Regions from separate parts of the Kribbella sp. NPDC055071 genome, predicted to be linked through region 2. Evidence: riboswitches for the same ligand, from Rfam matches in the RefSeq annotation. Region 2 holds a riboswitch; the other holds the start of a gene.
The links. Region 2 has a riboswitch for ZMP and ZTP ahead of ACWF4Z_RS01445 (glycine hydroxymethyltransferase). Riboswitches for the same ligand answer to the same signal wherever they lie in the genome.
Positions count from the first base shown of each region.

Region 1: linked by a shared signal. The riboswitch ahead of ACWF4Z_RS07735 (5-aminoimidazole-4-carboxamide ribonucleotide transformylase) and the one ahead of ACWF4Z_RS01445 (glycine hydroxymethyltransferase) in region 2 are both predicted to bind ZMP and ZTP.

Region 1 covers NZ_JBSGUS010000003.1:231,704-237,533, forward strand. Annotated here, with positions in the region: gene ACWF4Z_RS07725 (FAD-binding oxidoreductase) at 1-711, opposite strand, end outside; gene ACWF4Z_RS07730 (2-hydroxyacid dehydrogenase) at 780-1,700, shown strand; gene ACWF4Z_RS07735 (5-aminoimidazole-4-carboxamide ribonucleotide transformylase) at 1,707-2,606, opposite strand; ZMP/ZTP riboswitch at 2,629-2,709, opposite strand; gene ilvD (dihydroxy-acid dehydratase) at 2,871-4,538, shown strand; gene ACWF4Z_RS07745 (acetolactate synthase large subunit) at 4,840-5,830, shown strand, end outside.
Region 2 covers NZ_JBSGUS010000001.1:300,616-306,445, reverse strand. Annotated here, with positions in the region: gene ACWF4Z_RS01450 (acyl-CoA dehydrogenase family protein) at 1-1,151, shown strand, start outside; ZMP/ZTP riboswitch at 1,148-1,229, shown strand; gene ACWF4Z_RS01445 (glycine hydroxymethyltransferase) at 1,258-2,706, shown strand; gene ACWF4Z_RS01440 (hypothetical protein) at 3,521-3,826, shown strand; gene ACWF4Z_RS01435 (amidase family protein) at 4,751-5,791, opposite strand.

The DNA of each region.
Region 1 (5,830 bases), on a different contig from region 2:
GGTCCGCACGGCGGCATCGCTGTTGCGGCCGAGGGTGAGATAAGCCTCCGACGGGGTGAACGCGACCCCATCGACGAAGTGCACCGGCGAGCCGTCATATGTGCCGGAGGCAACGATCTCCTCGATCGCGGGAGCCAGCTCGTCGAGGCCGAGGCGGACGTGCCGGAGTGCGACGTACGGCGAGATCTTGTCGAGCTCGATCGTCAGCCGGGTCGCGTAGCCGAGCGTGCCGTAGGAGTTCGGGAACATCCGGAACAGGTCGGCGTGGTCGCCCTCGGGCCTCGCGGTCACCAGGTCACCGGCGCCGGTGAGGATGTCGAGCTCCAGCACGGACTCGTGCGGCAGACCGGCCCGGAACGACGAGGACTCGATGCCGAGCCCGGTCACCGCGCCGCCGAGCGTGATCGTCTTCAGTTGCGGCACGACCATGGGGGTCAGCCCGTGCGGGAGCGTCGCCGCGACCAGGTCCTCGTACGTGCACATGCCTTGGACATCCGCGGTCCGCGCGACCGGATCGACGCTGATCACGCCGGTGAGCTTCGACACGTCCAGGCCGGGCCGCTCGATCTCGGTCCGCGGGCGGAAGAGGTTCGAACTGCGCTTGGCCAGCCGGACCGGATCACCGGCGGGAATGCGCTGATACGACTCGCGCAACCGCCCTACGGCCTGGTCATGCTCGAGCGTCCCCGCCAGATCCGATGTCGAAGGCACCGATCAAGAGTACGACGACGCCCGGGATCTGGCATGGGAGTTGGATCACGCGGAGGTAAGTTCAGTCCATGGCTGATGTGAAGGCGTGGCTGCCGTGGGAGGACCCCGATGCGTTTCTCGGCGGACTGCCGGCGGGGTTCGACGTCGACTTCTACAACGGTGGCGAGCTGCCGGGGTCGCTCGCCGAGGTCGAGTTCTACGTGCCCAGTTACATGGGTGGAAGCAAGGTGGCCGAGGTGGTGCGGGAGATGCCGGCGCTGAAGGTGGTGCAGCTCCAGACGGCCGGTTTCGAGAACGTCCAGCCGCACCTGGGCGCCGGTGTCACGTTGTGCAACGCACGTGGGGTGCACGATGCCTCGACGTCCGAGCTCGCGGTTGCGTTGATTCTCGCGTCGTACCGACGGTTGCCGCGGGCGGTCCAGAACCAGGAGCAGCACGTCTGGCCGGGGTACGACGAACTCGACGACTCGCTCGCGGATCGGACCGTGCTGATTCTCGGGTACGGGTCGATCGGCGAGGCGTTGGAGCGACGGCTCACCGGGTTCGAGTGCGACGTGATCCGGGTTGCGCGGCGGGCTCGGGACGGCGTACATCCGATCACCGAGCTGCCGGAGTTGCTGCCGCGCGCGGACGTCGTCGTACTGCTGACTCCCGCGACCGATGAGACCCGCGGGATGGTGGACGCCAAGTTCCTGGCGCAGTTGAAGGACGGCGCGCTCCTCGTGAACGTCGGTCGCGGCGTGCTGATCGACACCGACGCGCTTTTGGCTGAGCTCAACACCCGGCGGATCAGCGCGGCCCTGGACGTGACGGACCCCGAGCCACTTCCGTCGGGGCATCCGCTCTGGTCGGCGCCCAACGTGATCATCAATCCGCACCGCGGGGGAGCGTCGACCGCGTTTGCGCCTCGGGTGGCTCGCCTCGTGCGTGCCCAACTCGAGCGGTACGCCGCGGGCCAGCCGCTCATCAACGTCGTCGCCGGCCCATGACCGGCCTCAGTGTCGAAACAACCGCACGCCGGTCGGCGACCAGGTAATCCCACGCTCCGAGCAGGCAGCCGCAACCTCACTTGAGCGGATCGAACCACCTGGCTCAGCGACATGCGCAACCCCGAACCGGTGCGCTTCCTCGATGTTGTCGACGAAGGGGAGCGCGCCGTCCGACACCATCGACACTCCGGTGAGCGGCTCATCCGAACGCCGAGCCCACCAAGCGGCCGCCTTCTCGCCGGCCAGCCGGGTGCAGTCCACCCGCGACTGTTGCCCAGCCCCAACCCCGATCACCGTGCCGTCCTTGACCATCACCACCGAGTTCGACTGCGTGTACCGAGCAGCAATCATCCCCAGCACCAGATCCCGCGCCGCCGCCTCCGGAACAGCGGGCTCCAGCAGCTCCCGTGTCAGCGGCACGTCATCCCGTGCCTGAGTCAGCCGCACGCCGTAGACCTCCTGCACTTCTTCGGCAGGCGGCTCGAACGACGGGTCCCCTTCCAACACGAGAAACGTCCCACGCTTCTTCGCCGCCAACACTGAGACCACGCCCTCGTCGTACCCAGGCGCGATGATCCCGTCCGACACCACCCGCTTGAGCACCCCCGCAAGCTCCGCGCTCACAGGTTCCGACACCGCAATGAAATCGCCGTACGACGACTTCGGATCGACATCCCGGGCCCGCACATAAGCGTCCACCCCAACAGCCACCCCAGCCGGCGACACGTGCTTGTACGACGCGGCCGCCGGCAACCCCAACCCCTCGGCAGCCTCCCGCACCAACTGCCACCCGGTCAGCGCATCCAGCACGTTGACGTACGACGGCACCCCCGAAACCACCGCGAACGGCGCCACCCCGAGAACCGTCAAGCGGGCGGGCTGGTGTGGATTCATCCCATAGCGCATCAGAAACCTCCGAGTGACTCATCGGAGGCGCCCAGGCGGACGACGCCCTGTCGGTATCCCGCTCCCCGGTGGTACTCCACCCTCGCCAGTCGCGGTTCACTCAGCTTAGGCCAGCGCAATGTGCAGATCGACAGGATGTGTCCGTATCGGCCGGGCCAACGCACGCTCAGACAACCGCCGCGGGCGCCTCAGTGGAGGTATACGTCCTGTCGACCTGCACGGTTTGAGCCGTCGGCATGCAGGAGGCCGCTTAGAGTGATCCGCATGGTCGATGTGAAGCCTCGTAGCCGGACGGTGACCGATGGGCTGGAAGCCACGGCGAGCAGGGGGATGCTGCGTGCGGTGGGGATGGGGGACGACGACTGGGTGAAGCCGCAGGTCGGGGTGGCGTCGAGCTGGAACGAGATCACCCCGTGCAACCTGTCGCTGGACCGGCTCGCGAAGGCGGTCAAGGACGGCGTGCACGCGGCCGGCGGGTACCCGCTCGAGTTCGGCACGATCAGCGTCTCCGACGGCATCTCGATGGGTCACGTCGGCATGCACTACTCGCTCGTCAGCCGCGAGATCATCGCCGATTCGGTCGAGACCGTGATGGAGGCCGAGCGGCTGGATGGCTCGGTCCTGCTGGCGGGCTGCGACAAGTCCCTGCCCGGCATGCTGATGGCCGCCGCGCGGCTGGATCTGGCCAGCGTGTTCCTGTACGCGGGCTCGATCATGCCCGGCAAGCTCGGCGACAAGGACGTCACGATCATCGACGCGTTCGAGGCGGTCGGCGCCTGCGTTCGCGGTCTGATCACCCGCGAGGAGGTCGACGCGGTCGAGCGCGCGATCTGCCCGGGTGAGGGCGCCTGCGGCGGGATGTACACCGCGAACACGATGGCCGCGTCGGCCGAAGCACTCGGCATGTCGCTGCCCGGATCGGCCGCGCCGCCGGCCGTGGATCGCCGCCGCGACGGCTACGCCCGCAAGTCCGGCGAGGCAGTCGTCGGCCTGCTCCGGCAGGGAATCACGGCCCGCCAGATCCTCACCAAGGAAGCCTTCGAGAACGCGATCGCGGTCGTGATGGCGCTCGGCGGCTCGACGAACGCCGTACTGCATCTGCTCGCGATCGCCCGTGAGGCCGAGGTCGACCTCACTCTCGCCGACTTCAACCGGATCGGCGACCGGGTCCCGCATCTGGGCGACCTCAAGCCGTTCGGCCGGTACGTGATGACCGACGTCGATCGGGTCGGCGGCATTCCGGTCGTGATGCGCGCACTGCTCGACGCCGGCCTGCTGCACGGCGACTGCCTGACCGTCACCGGCAAGACCATGGCCGAGAATCTCGCCGACATCGCGCCGCCGGACGTCGACGGCGCGATCATTCGCGCGCTCGACAAGCCGATCCACCCCACCGGCGGCATCACGATCCTGCACGGTTCGCTCGCACCGGAAGGTGCGGTCGTGAAGAGCGCCGGCTTCGACTCCGACGTCTTCGAAGGGACCGCGCGCGTCTTCGACGGCGAGCGCGCCGCGATGGACGCCGTACCTGAACTCAACCCCGGCGACGTCGTCGTGATCCGGTACGAAGGACCCAAGGGCGGTCCCGGGATGCGCGAGATGCTCGCCGTCACCGGCGCGATCAAGGGCGCCGGCCTCGGCAAGGACGTCCTCCTGCTCACCGACGGACGCTTCTCCGGCGGTACGACGGGACTCTGCGTCGGCCACGTGGCCCCCGAAGCCGTCGACGGCGGCCCGATCGCGTTCGTCCGCGACGGCGACCGGATCACCCTCGACGTGAAGAACCGCACCCTCGACCTGCACCTCACCCCCGAAGAACTCGCGAGCAGACAAGAGGGCTGGACCCCGAAGGCTCCCGCCATCACCAAGGGCGTCCTCGGCAAGTACACCCGCCTGGTCCGCTCAGCCTCCGAAGGCGCCGTCTGCATCTGACCGTCGCGTTGATAAGACAGTCGTCTCATTTGTCGAGACGACTGGCTGCCCGGCTTGACCCGGTTGCCGGGTATCGGCGAATAATGCCTACATGCGATCGATTCTCCTCGTACTTGTGCGGCGCGCCGACTGACGCGACCTCCGAGTCGAGCGCGCCCCTTCAGCCAAACCGGCCGAAGGGGTTTTTTGTTGCACGGGCGACTATCTGAGACCCAGCGGAAGCCCTACGACAACCACAAGCGAGGATGGATCGGTCGCGAAAAGGCAAGCCCAACGAACGTGACTGACAGGGAAGGCACTCATGAGTGAGCAGCTGACCGGGGCACAGGCTCTGATCCGCGCACTGGAACATGCCGGAGTGGACACCGTCTTCGGCATCCCGGGGGGCGCGATCCTCCCGGCGTACGACCCGATGCTCGACTCGACCCAGATTCGCCACATCCTGGTACGTCACGAGCAAGGTGCCGGCCACGCCGCGCAGGGCTATGCCTCCGCGTCCGGCAAGACCGGCGTGTGCATGGCGACCTCCGGCCCCGGCGCGACGAACCTGGTGACGCCGATCGCCGACGCCTACATGGACTCGGTCCCGCTGGTCGCGATCACCGGTCAGGTGGCCGGTGCCGCGATCGGGACGGACGCGTTCCAGGAGGCCGACATCCGCGGCATCACCATGCCGATCACCAAGCACAACTTCCTGGTCAACGACCCGAACGACATCGCCACCACGGTCGCCGAGGCGTTCCACATCGCCTCGACCGGCCGGCCCGGTCCGGTGCTGGTCGACGTGACCAAGGACGCGATGCAGGCGAAGGTCGACTTCCAGTGGCCGACCGAGCTGTCCCTGCCCGGGTACCGCCCGGTGACCCGCCCGCACCCCAAGCAGGTGCGCGAGGCGGCCCGCCTGATCGCCGCGGCCGAGAAGCCGGTCCTGTACGTCGGCGGCGGCGTGATCCGGGCCCAGGCACACGCCGAGCTGAAGGAACTCGCGGAGCTCCTCGGCATCCCGGTGGTCACCACGCTGATGGCCCGCGGCGCACTCCCGGACACGCACGATCTGCACTTCGGGATGCCCGGTATGCACGGCTCGGTCTCCGCGGTCGGCGCGCTGCAGCGGTCCGATCTGCTGATCTGTCTGGGCGCCCGCTTCGACGACCGGGTGACCGGCAAGCTCGACTCGTTCGCGCCCGAAGCGAAGGTCATCCACGCCGACATCGACCCGGCCGAGATCGGCAAGAACCGGGCCGTCGACGTGCCGATCGTCGGCGACTGCAAGGAGGTCATCACCGACCTGC
Region 2 (5,830 bases):
AGCTCGCGTCCACGACCTACGACGTACGACGGTTGCCGGCGGCCGCGAAGAACGGGGTACTCGCCGGGATGGGGATGACGGAGAAGCAGGGTGGGTCCGATGTCCGGGCCAATCTCACCACCGCCATTCCGGTCGGTGCCGATGGCGAGTACCAGCTCAACGGACACAAGTGGTTCTGCTCGGCGCCGCAGGTGGACGTCTTTCTCGTACTGGCGCAGGCCCCGGACGGACTGAGTTGCTTCGTCGTGCCCCGGGTGCTTGCCGATGGCAACCGGAACGCGTTCGCGCTGCAACGCCTGAAGGACAAGCTCGGGAACCGGTCGAATGCGTCCAGCGAGGTCGAGTTCCACGGCACCATCGGTTACCGGCTCGGCGACGAGGGCGCCGGGGTCCGCACGATCATCGAGATGGTCGCTGCGACCCGGTTGGACTGCGTCCTGGGTTCGGCCGCACTCCAACGGCGAGCCCTGGTCGAGGCGGTCTGGCACACCCGCCATCGCTCGGCCTTCGGCGGACTGCTCGCCGACAAGCCCGCCATGCAGAACGTGCTCGCGGACCTTGCGCTGGAGAGCGAGGCAGCCACCGCGCTCGCCATGCGTCTGGCAGCAGCGGTCGATGCCGGCGATGAAGGCGCTGCCTTCCGACGGATCGCGCTGCCGCTCGCGAAGTTCTGGGTGAGTAAGAGGACGTCGTTCATGGTCGCCGAGGCGCTCGAGTGTCTCGGCGGGAACGGGTTCGTCGAGGAGTCCGGGATGCCGTTGCTGTTCCGGGAATCGCCGCTGAACTCGATCTGGGAAGGATCCGGCAACGTCAACGCGCTGGATGTGTTGCGCGCCCTTCGCCGGCCGGAGGCGCTGGAGGGCTGGCTGCTCGAGGTCGGTGCGGCCCGAGGTGCCGACGAGCGCTTGGATGCCGCGGTGAACGACGTACTGCAGGCGCTTGCAGACGTGGACAACGCCGAGGCCGGTGCCCGGCGGCTGGCCGCGCGGATGGCGTTGTGCCTGCAAGCGTCGCTGCTCGTGCGGCACTCGACACCCGAGGTGGCCGACGCGTTCGTGGCGTCCCGGTTGGCCGGAGATTGGGGCGGCGTCTACGGCACGCTTCCGCGCACGACACCGTTCCAGCCGATCGTCGATCGCGCGGTAGGGTGAGGCGTCGCGACTGGCGCGCTGAGGTGGAGAACCACCGGGGAGCGAAAACCGTCGGCACCGTGCGCCTGGGTGCCCTCGACCCACTGCAACCGCAGGAGAGACAAAGATGACTCAATCCTTCGATGCCGCTGCCGCGTCGGCCGCGTACAACAACGCCCTCGAGGTGATCGCGGCGGTGGAGCCGACGATCGCCGGCGCGATCAAGGCCGAGCTCGCCGACCAGCGCTCCTCGCTCAAGCTGATCGCCAGCGAGAACTACGCCTCCCCCGCCACCCTGCTGACAATGGGCAACTGGCTCTCGGACAAGTACGCCGAGGGCACGGTCGGCCACCGCTTCTACGCCGGCTGCCAGAACGTCGACACCGTCGAGCAGGCCGCGGCCGACCACGCACAGGCGCTGTTCGACGCACCGCACGCCTACGTCCAGCCGCACTCCGGTATCGACGCGAACCTCGTCGCCTTCTGGGCGATCCTGGCCCAGCGGATCGAGTCCCCGGCGCTGGCCGAGGCGGGCGCGAAACACGTCAACGACCTGTCCGAGGACGACTGGAGCCAGCTGCGCAAGGCGCTCGGCGACCAGAAGATGCTCGGCATGTCACTGGACGCCGGCGGTCACCTGACCCACGGTTTCCGGCCGAACATCTCCGGCAAGATGTTCAACCAGCACTCCTACGGGACCAACCCGGAGACCGGGCTGCTCGACTACGACGAGGTCGCCCGCAAGGCCCGCGAGTTCAAGCCGCTGATCCTGATCGCCGGCTACTCGGCGTACCCGCGCAAGGTCGACTTCGCGAAGATGCGCGAGATCGCCGACGAGGTCGGCGCGACGCTGATGGTCGACATGGCGCACTTCGCCGGTCTGGTCGCGGGCAAGGTCTTCACCGGCGACTTCGACCCGGTTCCGCACGCGCATGTCACGACGACCACCACGCACAAGTCGCTGCGCGGGCCGCGCGGCGGGATGGTGCTGTGCCAGCCGGAGTACGCGGAGTCGGTCGACCGCGGGTGCCCGATGGTGCTCGGCGGTCCGCTCAGCCAGACGATGGCGGCCAAGGCGGTCGCGCTCGCCGAGGCCCGGCAGCCGTCGTTCCGTGAGTACGCACAGGCCGTCGCCGACAACGCGGTCGTGCTGGCCGAGGGCCTGATGAAGCGTGGCGTGAAGCTCGTGACGGACGGCACCGAGAACCACCTCGTCCTGCTCGATGTCTCGTCGTACGGGATCACCGGCCGGCAGGCCGAGTCCGCGCTGCTCGACGCGGGCATCGTGACGAACCGGAACGCCGTACCGCGCGACCCGAACGGCGCCTGGTACACCTCGGGTGTCCGGATCGGTACGCCGGCGCTGACCACGCGCGGGTTCGGCGCCGACGAGTTCGACAAGGTCGCCGGGCTGATCGTCGACGTGCTGTCGGCGACCACCCCGACGACGACGTCGGCCGGTGCGGCATCGAAGGCGAAGTACGTGCTCGCCGACGGCGTCGCGGACAAGACCAAGGCCGCCTCGGCCGAGATGCTCGACAAGCACCCGCTCTACCCGGGGCTCGTACTCAACTGATCGATCGTTCGCGGTGCCTCCGTGGCGCGCCTCGGCATCAGATCGCAATCCCGGCCGAGACCCACATGGTCGCGTCGAGGCTCGTCATGAGGCATCGCGTACGTCGTTCAGCAGCTCAGCCGATCCCGTCTTCGCAGCGTCGGCCCTCGGCGTGGGAGGTGGAGGTCATGCAATTCACATTAGAGGGTTATTCATAACCCCAGCGAAGAAGAGCAAGGGAAAGAAAAAAGCAGGGACAGGAAAGATAAAGTGGCTGGGTGCCTGGCGGGGCTTGGTGCGTAGGTGCGGCCAGTCGGTGGCCGGCGGGTGAGGAGTGCATCGACTCACCACATGCGAGGGCCCGGGCCTGCCGAGGACCAGCCACTGAGTGACCGGATCTCCAGGCCATCACAATCCACGGTCCCGGCGGGTATCAGGCGTGAGTTGCCTGCTGGACGACGATTGTGATGGCCTGGCGGTCGGGTGCAGCCGCTGTGAACGCTCGCCTGACGAGCCGAGGGCGTCGATCAACCAGCGGAACACAGTCCGGTGCGCGACCTCGGCCGACCGTCGGTTCAACCACCACTGGCCGCCACCATGACGCCGACCCCAGCCACTCTGTCTCTTCTTTACCTGTCCCTTATAGTCGGTGTGAAATAGTCAGCTTCGGGAGGATCTCTCCCCACATCAGGCGCGATATCCTCCCAAAGCTCCTTCCCGCCGCCGACCCCAGCCAGGGACCCGGCCTCCTCTTATTTCTTCTGTCCCTGTCTTTCCCTGCTTTTGTTCTTTTATCATAACTTTGTGATACAGCTAATGACTGTAAGGTTCAGCTATGGCGCCCGAACCCACTCCCGAAGAGGTCAGCCAGTTCGTCGAGCGGTTCGCCGGCATCCTGACGAACAGTGGTATGCCGTCGATGTCGGCTCGGGTGATGGGCGCGATGCTGGTCAGCCCGGACGGGGCCCTGACCGCTGCTGAGCTGGCGGAATCGCTGAAGATCAGCCGCGCGGGTGCAGCGCTCTTCGGTGCAGACACTCCCGTCGGTCGCCGACTGGCCGAGGCCGCCGACTTCTTCGCCTTCATCCACGCCGACATGGATCAGATGATCAAGAACTGGCGAGCGGATCGCTCGCGGTGAACCGCCGTCAGGCCAAGCGCCTCGTCGGTACGGCGTGGCTCGACAGCGAGTACCGGGTCCAGTGGGAGACGCGGATCATGCGCCGTCGCGTCCCGCTCTACACGGCGGGAATCGCCGCTCTCCGGCTCCTCAACGCGACCACGGGCGGACCGAACCGCCCGTCCCTGCGGGTCACGCAGTGGGATCGGGCGGCGCCGTACGGCGGGACCTTCGTGATGGACAAGCTCGCGACTATGACCGGTCGGACCGATCATCCGGTCACCTCCCGCGCTGAGCTGCGGTCGAGGACCACGTTCGCGTCGCGGCTGGCGCGGGCGATCTCGGCGGACGAGTGGCCGCAGATGATCGCCGAGTACGAACGACGCAAACGTGGCGAGAAACCGCAGTACCACTATGTCGGGCATCGGCCGCTGAACCAGGAGTCGCACGAGCTGATGGACCGCGCGTGGGTGCGGGGTGAGCTGCCGACGGACCTCTACCGGGATTGGCAGGGGCTGAAGTACACCGACAACGGTGCGTTCGTGAGCGAGTTCTTTGCCGACGGCAACGCTCGGGGATATCCCGGTGGGGAGACCAATCCGGGCTTCCGCCTCGGCCGGATCACGTTCGACGTCGGCTGGAGGTCGAAGGCAACGCTGTCCGCGGAACGCCGCGTACTCCGACACACCCGAGTCCTTCGCGCCAAGGAACTGGTGAAGTTCCTCCGCGCCGAAGTGCAGGAGGCCGTCCGCCCGCCGAGTACCTCATCGCCTACAGCCGCACCGGCCGATGCCTATACGCCGGAGATCGTTGCCGCGATCTCCGACTTCACCAAGCCTGAGCCGCTCCGCTCACCGACCGCACGCGGTGAAACCACGCCCAGTCCAAGGCGAGCGGCGGCGAACGACGTGGCCAACACGCTGGCCAAAGCCCTCCCGCCGCCGATCACCGGACCGGTGGCCGCGGCAGCTCCACCTGGACCCGCCGCGCCACAGCCAGCGCAGCAGCATCAGCCTGATGGGGCGCGACCACCTGAGCACCCACCGGCAGCCCGCCCACCAGTCCAACGGGCACACTCACCGCGGGATGGCCGGTGACGTTGAACACCCAGCACGGATCACCGATGACGAGGTTCGGCTCATGCTGGTCGTAGCCGTGGGCAACATCCAGCGTCGTCGGCGTGACGAGCACGTCCACCTCGGCGAACAAGTCAGCGAGTGCGGTGTTGTTGTGGTCGCGGATCTCGCGAGCTCGGTTCGCTGCCGCCGCCTCTGCACCTCGGCCGTTGTCCAGCCCTGACAGCGCCAGCCACGCCGCCTCGGTCGGGATCAGGTCGAGCGGTACGCCGACCACCGTGACATCGGCTGTACTGAGCCGATCACGCACTACCTGATCGACGCCAGGGTTGGTCGGATAGGGACCGAGGGTGGAGTGGTACGCCACCCGCCACGACCGCTCGGACTCGATCGGCACCGGCCAGTGCGGTAGAGCCGTCGGATCGAGGCGATCCGGGCCGCTGGCGATACTCGTCGCCAGGATCACGTCGTCGAGGTCGGCGCCGATCAGGCCGATGGTCGTCAGACCACCGAGAGGCCGGCCGCCCGGTCGCGGGATGCGGCCGATCGTTCCTTTGAAGCCGATCACGCCCGAGAACGCGGCCGGGATGCGCAATGAGCCGCCCGAGTCGCCGCCCGTTGCGAGCGGTACGACGCCGGCGGCGACCGCGGCCGCGCCCCCGGCGGTCGAGCCGCCTGGCGATCGGGTCAGATCCCACGGATTGCGGGTGTAGTCGTGACCGTTCCAGCCGAATGTCTGCGATACCGCACCCGGTCCGGCTCGCGTCGACCGCCCGATCGGTACGGCGCCGGCTGCAACCAACCGGGTCACGATCGGCGCGTGCAACGGCGTCTGCCCCTTGATCAGAAACGGAACCCCGGCCAGCACCCCACCCAGATCCACCCGCCGCGCCGCCGTCCGAGCCCTCACAACATCCAGCTCATCAAGAAAGTGCAACACAGGATCAAG